3 regions of the Bradyrhizobium sp. HKCCYLRH2047 genome follow, and region 2 is predicted to be linked to each of the others. Evidence: riboswitches for the same ligand, from Rfam matches in the RefSeq annotation. Region 2 holds a riboswitch; each other region holds the start of a gene.
What was found. A riboswitch is a leader RNA that binds a small molecule or an ion and turns the genes downstream of it on or off. The one in region 2 is predicted to bind S-adenosylmethionine.
Positions count from the first base shown of each region.

Region 1: linked by a shared signal. The riboswitch ahead of ACQR1D_RS09275 (GNAT family N-acetyltransferase) and the one ahead of metX (homoserine O-acetyltransferase MetX) in region 2 are both predicted to bind S-adenosylmethionine.
Region 3: linked by a shared signal. The riboswitch ahead of ACQR1D_RS03985 (O-succinylhomoserine sulfhydrylase) and the one ahead of metX (homoserine O-acetyltransferase MetX) in region 2 are both predicted to bind S-adenosylmethionine.

Region 1 is NZ_JBNPUM010000003.1:430,938-434,209, reverse strand. It holds gene ACQR1D_RS09280 (serine hydrolase domain-containing protein) at 1-497, opposite strand, end outside; gene ACQR1D_RS09275 (GNAT family N-acetyltransferase) at 1,004-1,474, opposite strand; SAM-I-IV-variant riboswitch at 1,520-1,629, opposite strand; gene ACQR1D_RS09270 (DUF3551 domain-containing protein) at 1,782-2,030, opposite strand; gene ACQR1D_RS09265 (hypothetical protein) at 2,202-2,813, opposite strand.
Region 2 is NZ_JBNPUM010000002.1:434,309-437,580, reverse strand. It holds gene metW (methionine biosynthesis protein MetW) at 1-449, opposite strand, end outside; gene metX (homoserine O-acetyltransferase MetX) at 453-1,721, opposite strand; SAM riboswitch at 1,804-1,883, opposite strand; gene ACQR1D_RS05535 (chorismate mutase) at 2,079-2,912, shown strand; gene hisC (histidinol-phosphate transaminase) at 2,950-3,272, shown strand, end outside.
Region 3 is NZ_JBNPUM010000002.1:80,980-84,251, reverse strand. It holds gene ACQR1D_RS03995 (MATE family efflux transporter) at 1-120, opposite strand, end outside; gene ACQR1D_RS03990 (2'-deoxycytidine 5'-triphosphate deaminase) at 249-1,355, opposite strand; SAM riboswitch at 1,468-1,547, shown strand; gene ACQR1D_RS03985 (O-succinylhomoserine sulfhydrylase) at 1,624-2,832, shown strand; gene ACQR1D_RS03980 (GDSL-type esterase/lipase family protein) at 2,965-3,272, opposite strand, start outside.

The DNA of each region.
Region 1 (3,272 bases), on a different contig from region 2:
CCGGGCGGGTGACTGCCGCGCGGCGGTCTCATCTTGGCATTGTCCGGCGTCTCATAGAGCGCCGCGTGGTAGACCCCGGAACGCGCTTCGAGGAGTTCGCGCACCGTCGCGCCCTTCTCGACCCCGGTCAAGCCAGGCGGGTTATCGTCGATGCCAAGTTCGCCAAGCGTGCTGTCAAGGTTGATCTGGTGATCCGACACTGCGATGCCGATCAGGGCGCTGAGCATGCTCTTGCGGATTGAAGCGACTTCCATCGGCTTCGTCGTACTGCCCCACTCGGCCACGACCTTGCCGTGCTGAACGATCACAACCGCGCTCGAATGAATCTGATCCGAAAAGGATCGCGCTTGGGTCAATCCGGTTTCTGACCAACCCAATTCTGCAGGCGTGACGCGCTCCCACTCCGCTGCTGGGAAGCCATCTTCAGCTTGGGCATGCTCGAACCGAACCAAAGCGCCGAGCAGCACGACAGCGAAAACAATCTGGCGAATATGCATAGGATGATCCCACCCGTTGCGAGCTTGACCAGATTGCTACACACTAATCATTAACGGAATTAAGCAGAACGCCTGTTGAAGTGTTTTCTTTGGATACCCGCCAACCATCCTCATGGCGACGTCTCTTGTTGGCCCACAACGGACATGGAACGAACGGAACTCCCTTACGACCAAACTGTGTGACCGGCTGGTGAGAAATCGCTACTCATCCTTATTCAACGCGGCGATGAGGACGCCAACCTCTTCAACAGGTAAGGATCGTCACGCGCTATCAACTCTTCTGTCCTTGGGAGCTTTCCGAAAGCAAACCGTGCCTCCTCGATGCAAGAAAAATAACACAAGCATCTCCGTGCCATCTGAATGCTCGACCTCAACCATGTAGGATGCTAGCGATGGCGGAGTAACCACCCCATGTAAGGCTGGTCTGAGAGGCGATCTCGATTGTGCAACACGATCGAAAAGCAGACTTGATCATCTATTCCTTGTCGTCACATCGCCCTCGACCATCATTTCGTCAGCCATCTCTCGAAGTACAAATTGATCGGGTTGGAAACGTAAGGGCCATACGCTGGGCACGGAACGAACCCCTTCGCCCGATAGAGCCTCTGGGCATCGGGAAGAAATTCCGTGGTTTCCAGCCGCAGAACCGACAGCTTGGCGGTCAAGGCCGCTTCCACAACGCGCGTCAGGAGCCTGCTGCCTATTCCAGTTGTCCGAGCCTCGGTGACGACATACATGCGCTTCACCTCCCCGGTACCATCCGCGAACACCTGCAGCCCTGCACAGCCAACGGCTTGTCCGGCAATCCGCGCGATAAACATTTGCGTGTCGTCGTGCGCTAGCCGATCAATTGGAGAGCCGTGATTCCTCTCCACCCCGCAGACCTTGTTTAAGAAATCGTCCAGCGCGGTTACGAGATTAATCAGGTCCGGGGACCTTGCATCGGCCAGCTCAATTTCGATTCGATCGACAGTCATTCTCGTCCCCTTCTTCGAAGAGATGAGCGCATGACGCCGTGGTGGCTTGTCCCGTTTAGTTGCCGGACCGGCCACATCTTCTTCCGAAGGAAGAAAGCCACCTTGCTCGGGGAGCAGGTTGGCGCTGGGCGTCGGCCCAACTCTTGATGTTGGAGTTGACGATAGCGGGCACTATCGAGCTTGGCAAGTACGCCCCCAGTTTGAGGAACAACGCGTGGCCGCTCCTGGCTCATCTCGAACCTTTTGGTCGGCTCCGACGATGGCCGCTCCGTCGAAGATTGGAGTCTTGTCAGGCCGCAATCGGCGCCTACCGGGGAGGCCGACGGCGGCTTGGCTCAGGCGGGCGCTGTGCATAGGGGTTCAGCAAGCACATGGCCGAAAGGCCCGCAGCTCCTGCTCTGCACGCCTCCCACGACCTGTACTGGCACGAGACCGTGCTGGACCCGCCCCATTCCCATGTCTGGAGGCACACCGGATCATTGCCATCGAACCGCTGAGCCGCGGCTGGAGCGGTTGCAAGCACGATGATCGAAGTCATGAGGAGAAGCGCGCGCATCATCAGCCATCATGACATGCGGCTGACCAATCCGAAAGGGTCTGCCGGCGCGGCCACGTCAACGCGGGCTTCATCCGCAGGCGCGGCGGGTTTCGGTATCCGCGTCGTCAGGTGACCCTCTCTTGCTCCACGAAAAGCAGGCGATCGCAGCTAGCTTCGGCGGCTCATGACTCAGAAATAGGAGCGCGGCTGCTGCTTGATATGTTGGCCGAGGTAGCGTCTCACGGTCGAAAGATTTTTCGGTTCAGAAAGCTTCTCAAATACCTGATGCACCAATTCATCGTGATCGGAGGCAACCATTGCGACGGCGTCCCTCAGGTTTCTAAGCTGACGCCAGGAAAGAGCAGGCTCCGCTGCTGCCACCAAAGCCCAAAATACAGGGCGCCATAACCCGGTGTCGAAGGGCTTTGACGCTTGAAATATGGAAAACAGCGCCTCTGAACGACTCCCCATGTTTTCAATGGCGCTGGAGGCAGCGACATACTTTGTGAGAAGTTCTTTGGCGGGTGGCCCGTTGCCGCGCTCGAGGTATGCCCTGATCGGCCATGCCGAGACGGCTACACGATTGAAAATATCCTCCTGACAGTCGGCTGCCAGAATCGCCTCTTCAAGGAGGCGGCTATACCTTTCATCGGGCCAATGGCGTGCGACGTGAGATAACGCCTGACACCTGAACCAAGGTGCTTCTATCCCCCTTGCGACGCTTAGCGCTTCGTCAGGGCGAGCAGATGCGAGGCGGATCGCGAGGTCTCTTGCTTTGGTCGGGGTCAGGGTCTTGCTCACCCAAACCGACTACCATAACTCCCCGCAACGGCCAATTGGATGGAACGTCAGATTCTGGCCTAAAGGTGAGCTATGCTGGTTCAAGGCTGACGCATGGTCTCAACCCAACGCCGTCGTCAGGACGTCCAGATCCGCAGAGCACCAACAGTCTCGAACTCGGCGAGCCTAAAGCTCTTTGTCACAGACAACGCTGCCGTAGGGTGGGCAAAGCGACGCCAAGGGCGGCGCGTGCCCACCATCGGTGGCGCTGGGTGTAGGCGGTGGGCACGGCGCGCGTGAAAGCTCGCCCGACAAGGCCGCATCCCGGCGCGCCTTTGCCCACCCTACGGCAGGTTGTTAGTTCAGCGTGCCATCAATCTTGACGCTGCTGGCAAAGCGGCGCGTGACCACCATCGCCACCGCTCGAAACGCGCGGTGGGCCCGATGCGACGCGGCGTTGCCGCGTACGCCTCTTTGCCC
Region 2 (3,272 bases):
TCGGTGCGCGGCATGTGGCCACCGACCAGCAACTGCAGCCGCAGCCGCCAGAAGCCGAAATTCGGAAAGGTGACGATGGCGCGGCGGCCGATGCGCAGCAGGTTCTCCAGCACGACCTTGGGCTGCCGCGTCGCCTGCAGGGTCTGCGACAGAATCACGTAGTCGAACGCGTCGTCCGGATAATCGACGAGATCCGTATCGGCGTCGCCCTGCACCACCGCGAGCCCCTTGGCGACGCAATGGTTGACGCCCTCGCGGGACAGCTCGATGCCGCGGCCGTCGATGCCGCGGCTTTCCAGCAGTTGCAGCAGATCGCCATCGCCGCAGCCGATGTCGAGCACCTTGGAGCCGCGCTCGACCATGCCGGCGACCAGCAGATGATCAGGCCGATAGGCCAGCACCTCGCCGCCAGTGAAGCCGTTCAGCGGCAGCACACCCTGCATGCTCATGGCTCAGTCTCCCTTCGCATGGGCAAGCCCGCGCGCCTTGCCGGCGGAATCGAGAAACGCGCTGGCGATCTCGAAGAACTCGGGGACATCGAGCAGGAACGCGTCGTGGCCCCGGTCGGTCTCGATCTCGGCGAACGACACCCGCGCGCTGGAGGCGTTGAGCGCATGCACCAGCGCGCGCGACTCCGCAGTCGGAAACAGCCAGTCGCTGGTGAACGACACCACGCAAAAACGGGTCTTGATGCCGCGAAACGCCGCCGCCAGCACGCCGTCATGGTCGCCGGCGATGTCGAAATAATCCATCGCCCGCGTCAGATAGAGATAGGAGTTGGCGTCGAAGCGCTCGACGAAGGACGATCCCTGGTAGCGCAGGTAGCTCTCGACCTGGAAATCGGCGTCGAAGGAGAACGTCGGCAGCTCGCGGTCCTGCATGCGGCGGCCGAACTTGCGATGCAAGGCGGCGTCGGAGAGGTAGGTGATGTGCGCAGCCATGCGCGCCACAGCCAGGCCGCGATGCGGATGCGTGCCCTTGTCGGCGTAACGGCCGTGATCCCAGTCGGGATCGGCCATCACGGCCTGGCGGCCAAGCTCGTGGAAGGCGATGTTCTGCGCCGAGTGGCGCGTCGCGCAGGCGATCGCGAGATTGGCGAACACGCGCTGCGGATAGGCCACCGTCCATTGCAGCGCCTGCATGCCGCCCATCGAGCCGCCCACCACGGCGAACAGCGTGTCGATGCCGAGATGGTCGATCAGCATCGCCTGCGCCCGCACCATGTCGGGGATGGTGATGATCGGGAAATCGAGCCCCCACACCTTGCCGGTGGCGGGGTTCAGCGAGGCCGGCCCGGTCGAGCCCATGCAGCCGCCGATCACGTTGGAGCAGATGATGAAATAGCGACTGGGATCGAGCGGGCGGCCGGGACCGACCAGCGTCTCCCACCAGCCGGGCTTGCCGGTGACGGGATGGCGGTTGGCGACGTGCTGGTCGCCGGTCAGCGCGTGGCAGACCAGCACCGCGTTCGACCGGTCGGCATTGAGCTCGCCGTAGGTCTGGTAGGCGATCTGGAACGGCGACAGGTCGACGCCGCAATCGAGCCTGAGCGGCTTGTCGGCGCCGAACTGCGCCACCGGCGAGCTCGGATGATCGACCTCGTGCGAGCGCTCGTCGGGCGCGACCGTGCGCAACGCGGATGTAGGCGTCGCAGATTTGGACGTCGCAGATTTGGACTTCGCAGATTTGGACTTCGGCGTCAGACCTGTCATGTCTCTCACCCCAGCCATCCGGCCAGGGCTCCCGAACCACGTGACACATCAGGCCATGAAAAACCCGGCCTGAACTGGGGTTCGGCCGGGATCGATAACGTCCCCGGCCTGTTTAGCGAGTTTTTTAACGTGGCTGCAAGCCGGCCGGCTCAAATGACCACGGAACGGGCAGAAACTAGTCCCGCGGGCGCTATTCGTCAAGGCAAGCTGGGGTTGACCGTTGGTCGGGCGCTCCGCCGCAGGTCAGCCAAGCCTGGATGGCGCAAAGTAAACTTGCTGTTGCGCAGGTCCGCGGCATCGGAGAGAACGGCATCCGTTCCTTTGGCCGCAGGTTTTCCCGTGGCCTCGCGAAGAGTGACACGGACCATGTCGAACCCGCCGCCAGCCCCGCCCTCGCTCGCCGATCTGCGCAAGGAGATCGATGCCATCGACGAGCAGGTCCATCAGTTGCTGATGAACAGGGCCGACATCATCGACCGGCTGATCAAGGTCAAGAAGACCCAGGAGGTCGGCTCGGCGTTCAGGCCCGCGCGCGAGGCCGACATGATGCGCCGCCTGGTGCAGCGCCATCGCGGCATCCTGCCGCTCGACACCGTCGAGGGGATCTGGCGCGTCATCGTCTCGACCTTCACCTATGTGCAGGCGCCGTTCTCGGTTCATGCCGACGTGTCGGTCGGCGAATCCGCGATGCGCGATTCCGCCCGGTTCCATTTCGGATTCGTGGTGCCCTACGTGCCGCATTTCAGCGCGCAAGCCGCGGTCGAGGCTGTGGCGCGCTCGAAGGGCGATCTCGCGCTGGTGTCGACGACCTCCGGCCATACGCCGTGGTGGATCACGCTCGAGCCCGTGGGCGCGCCAAAGATCATCGCGCGGATGCCGTTCATCGAGCGCGCCGACCATCCCGCCGCGCTGCCGGTGTTCGCGGTGTCGCGCGTCGCCGACGATGCGCTGGTGCTCGAGGTCGAGACCTGGAGCATCCGCGTCTCCGGCTGGAATGCGCAGGTGTCGCGGGCGCTGTCGCCGCTCGCCGACGTCATCGCGGTGCCCGATACCGCCTTCGACGGCGCCGCACTGCTGGTATCGATCGAGTCGCCGTCGAACCTCGACAAGATCAAGGCTGCCCTGATCGCGGCGGGCGCCTCGGTACGCTCCGCCGCCCTCGTCGGCGGCCATGCGAAACGCTATACGGTTCCGAGCTGAGACGCCCCGCGCCAGTGATGATTTTCCGGAGTTGACGATGAACCGCCCCGTGCCGAACCCCGGCATCCTCGATATCGCGCCCTATACGCCGGGCAAGAGTCCCCAGCCGGAGCCGGGCCGCAAGGTTTTCAAACTGTCGGCCAATGAGACCCCGTTCGGCCCCTCGCCGAGGGCGATCGAGGCATTCAAGAGTGCGGCCACTCACCTGGAAGATTATCCGGAAGGGACTTCACGTGTGCTGCGCCAGGCGATCGGCCGCACCTACGGCCTCGATCCCGACCGCATCGTCTGCGGCGCCGGCTCCGACGAGATCCTCAATCTGCTGGCACACACCTTTCTCGGCCAAGGCGACGAGGCGAT
Region 3 (3,272 bases), 350 kb from region 2:
CAGCGACAGCAGGGTGCGCAGAATGGGGCCGTCGACGAGCTTATTCCGCATCGGCTTCTCGGGGGGCGGCAATGCACGCCCCTCGCCGACCGGATTGTCGGCCAGGCCGATCTCGGACATCTCAGCTCCCCGCTCGGCCGCGCAGGTCGCGGCCGTCTTATCGTTCGATTGCTTTCGCTTTCCTAGCACGGCGCTGGCGCGCGCCCTGTGCGGCAGGCGCATTGGGGGTGCGCGGCAGACGCAGCCGGCTAGAAGCGGAAGTGCTTGGAAAGCTTCAGGCCCTGGGCCTGGTAGTTGGAGCCGATGCGGCTGCCATACATCGCGTTGGGACGCGCCAGCATCTTCTCGTAGACTAGGCGGCCGACGATCTGGCCGTGCTCGAGGATGAACGGCACCTCGCGCGAGCGCACCTCGAGCACCGCGCGCGAGCCCTGCCCGCCGGCGCCGGCATAGCCGAAGCCGGGATCGAAGAAGCCGGCATAGTGGACGCGGAATTCGCCGACCAGCGGATCGAACGGCACCATCTCCGCGGCGTAGTCCGGCGGCACCTGCACGGCTTCCTTCGAGGCCAGGATGTAGAACTCGCCGGGATCGAGGATGAGGCTGCCATCGGGCCGTGCCTTGATCGGCTCCCAGAACTCCTCGACCGGATAGCCGGCACGGCGGTCGACGTCGACGACGCCGGTATGGCGCTTGGCGCGGTAGCCGACATAGCCGTTCGCATTGCTGCCTGAGAGGTCGACGGACAGAGCGACACCGCCGGCGAGATCCGCATCATCGCGATCCACCAGCCGCTCGGCCTGGTGCAGCGCGATCAATTCGTCCTCCGACAGGACCGCGTCGCGATAGCGGAAGCGAACCTGGGACAGGCGCGAGCCTTCGCGCAACAGGACCGGAAACGTCTTCGGGCTGATCTCGGCATAGAGCGGACCGTGATAGCCGGCGCCGATCATGTCGAAGCGTCGCGTGCCGTCGGCGATCACGCGGGTGAAAACGTCGAGCCGGCCGGTCGAGCTCTTCGGATTGGCGGCCGCGACGATGTCCTTCGGCAACGCCAGGCTCTCCAGCAGCGGCACGATGTAGACGCAGTTGGTCTCGAGCACGGCACCATCGGCAAGCGCGAACTCGTGCAGCTTCAATTCGTCGATGCGCTCGGCGACGGTCGACCCCGGCCCTGGCAGAAAGCTCGCGCGCACCCGATAGGCAACGTCGCCGAGCCGCAGGTCCAGGCTCGCCGGCTGGATCTGGCTCTCGACGAAATCATATTCGGGAATGATCAGGCCGGCCTCCGCCATCGCCACGATCATGCGATCGGGGAGGATGCCGTGGGCGTCGGCGGGAAGCGAAAACGGCAAGGCCTGATCCTTTGCAGGCGCCGGAACGGCGGCTTGGGGAGCCAATATAGGGTCTTTTGACCGGTTATCCGATGGCCGGCTTGACGGAAAGGCCGGTTGCGACTATGAGCACGACTTATCCCGTGGTGATTTGAGCCGGCCGGCTTGCAGCCACGTTAAATAAGTCGCTAAACAGGCCGGGGACGAATGTGATCCCGGCCGTGAGGAGTTTTCCCAGGCCGGTTTTTTTGTGCCCATCGCCCGAGGCGGTGGCCACGATGGAGGTCACATGTCGAAGTCCCCCGCGAAGGCCCCGGCGTCGTTCGCCCAGTGTCGTCCCGAAACCCGGCTGGTGCATTCCGGCACCTTGCGCTCCGAATTCGGCGAGACCGCCGAAGCGCTCTATCTGACACAAGGTTTCGTCTACGCCACCGCCGAGGAGTGCGAGGCGCGCTTCAAGGGCGAGGATCCCGGCTTCATCTATTCGCGCTTCTCCAATCCGACCACGGCGATGTTCGAGCGCCGCATGATCGAGCTCGAGGGCGCCGAGGCCTGCCGTTCCGCGGCGACCGGCATGGCCGCCGTCACCACCGCGATCCTGGCGCCCCTGCGGGCCGGCGATCACGTCGTCGCGGCCAAGGCGCTGTTCGGCTCGTGCCGCTACGTGGTCGAGGATCTCCTGCCGCGCTACGGTATCGAGTCGACGCTGGTCGATGGGCTCGATCTCGACCAGTGGCAGAAGGCGGTCAGGCCGAATACCAAGAGCTTCTTCCTCGAGAGCCCGACCAATCCGACGCTCGACGTGATGGACATTCCCGCGATCGCCGAGATCGCGCACGCCCATGGCGCGCGGCTGATCGTCGACAATGTGTTCGCCACGCCGATCTGGCAGAGCCCGCTCGCGCTCGGCGCGGACGTCGTCGTCTACTCCGCGACCAAGCACATCGACGGCCAGGGCCGCTGCCTCGGCGGCGTGATCCTGTCGTCGGAAGCCTTCATCGCCGAGCACATCCACAACTTCATGCGCCAGACCGGCCCGTCGATCTCGCCGTTCAACGCCTGGGTCCTGCTCAAGGGCCTGGAGACGCTCGCGGTGCGCGTGCGCGCGCAGACTGAGACCGCCGGCAAGGTCGCCGATTTTCTCGCCGCGCATCCGAAGATCTCGCGGCTGATCTATCCCGGACGCGAGGACCATCCGCAGGCGGCGACGGTCAAGAAGCAGATGCGCGCCGGCTCGACCCTGGTCGGCTTCGAGGTGAAGGGCGGCAAGGCGGCGGCGTTCCGTATGCTCAACGGATTGAGGCTCGCGCGCATCTCCAACAATCTCGGCGACGCCAAGACGCTGGTCACGCATCCCGCGACGACCACGCATCAGCGGCTGACGCCGGACGCGCGCGCCGAGCTCGGCATCAGCGAGGGCTTCATCCGCTTCTCCGCCGGGCTCGAGCATGCCGACGATCTGATCGAGGATCTCGACGCCGCCCTCAGCGCGGCGTAGCGAATGGTGAAGTGGCGTCGCGAGTAGACCGATCTCATCCCTGCGCGCTACTCGTCATTCCTCATCCGCACATCACCTCCGGATTCCGGGGTTCGCTCGCGCGGCGAGCGCCCCGGGATAACGCCCGCGGCGTCACATCGGCCGATAGGTCGGCACCTCGGCCGGCGCGTTGATGCCGAGCTTGACCTGGCCAACCGAGCGGATGATGTCGTCGCCGAGCAGTTGCGCGAAGCAGGCATAACCCCAATCGCTCATGTGCAAGCCGTCCGAGATCACGAACTCGTTCATCGGGATCGCCTGCCGCTCGTGCCAGTCGCGCATCACCTCGAAGCGCGGGAAGATGCCGGCGTGATGCAGCTCGGCGATGCGGCCGAGCAGCTTGTTCATGCGACCCGCGCTCTCCTGCCGCTCGTTCACGCGCGGCGAATATTGCAGATCGA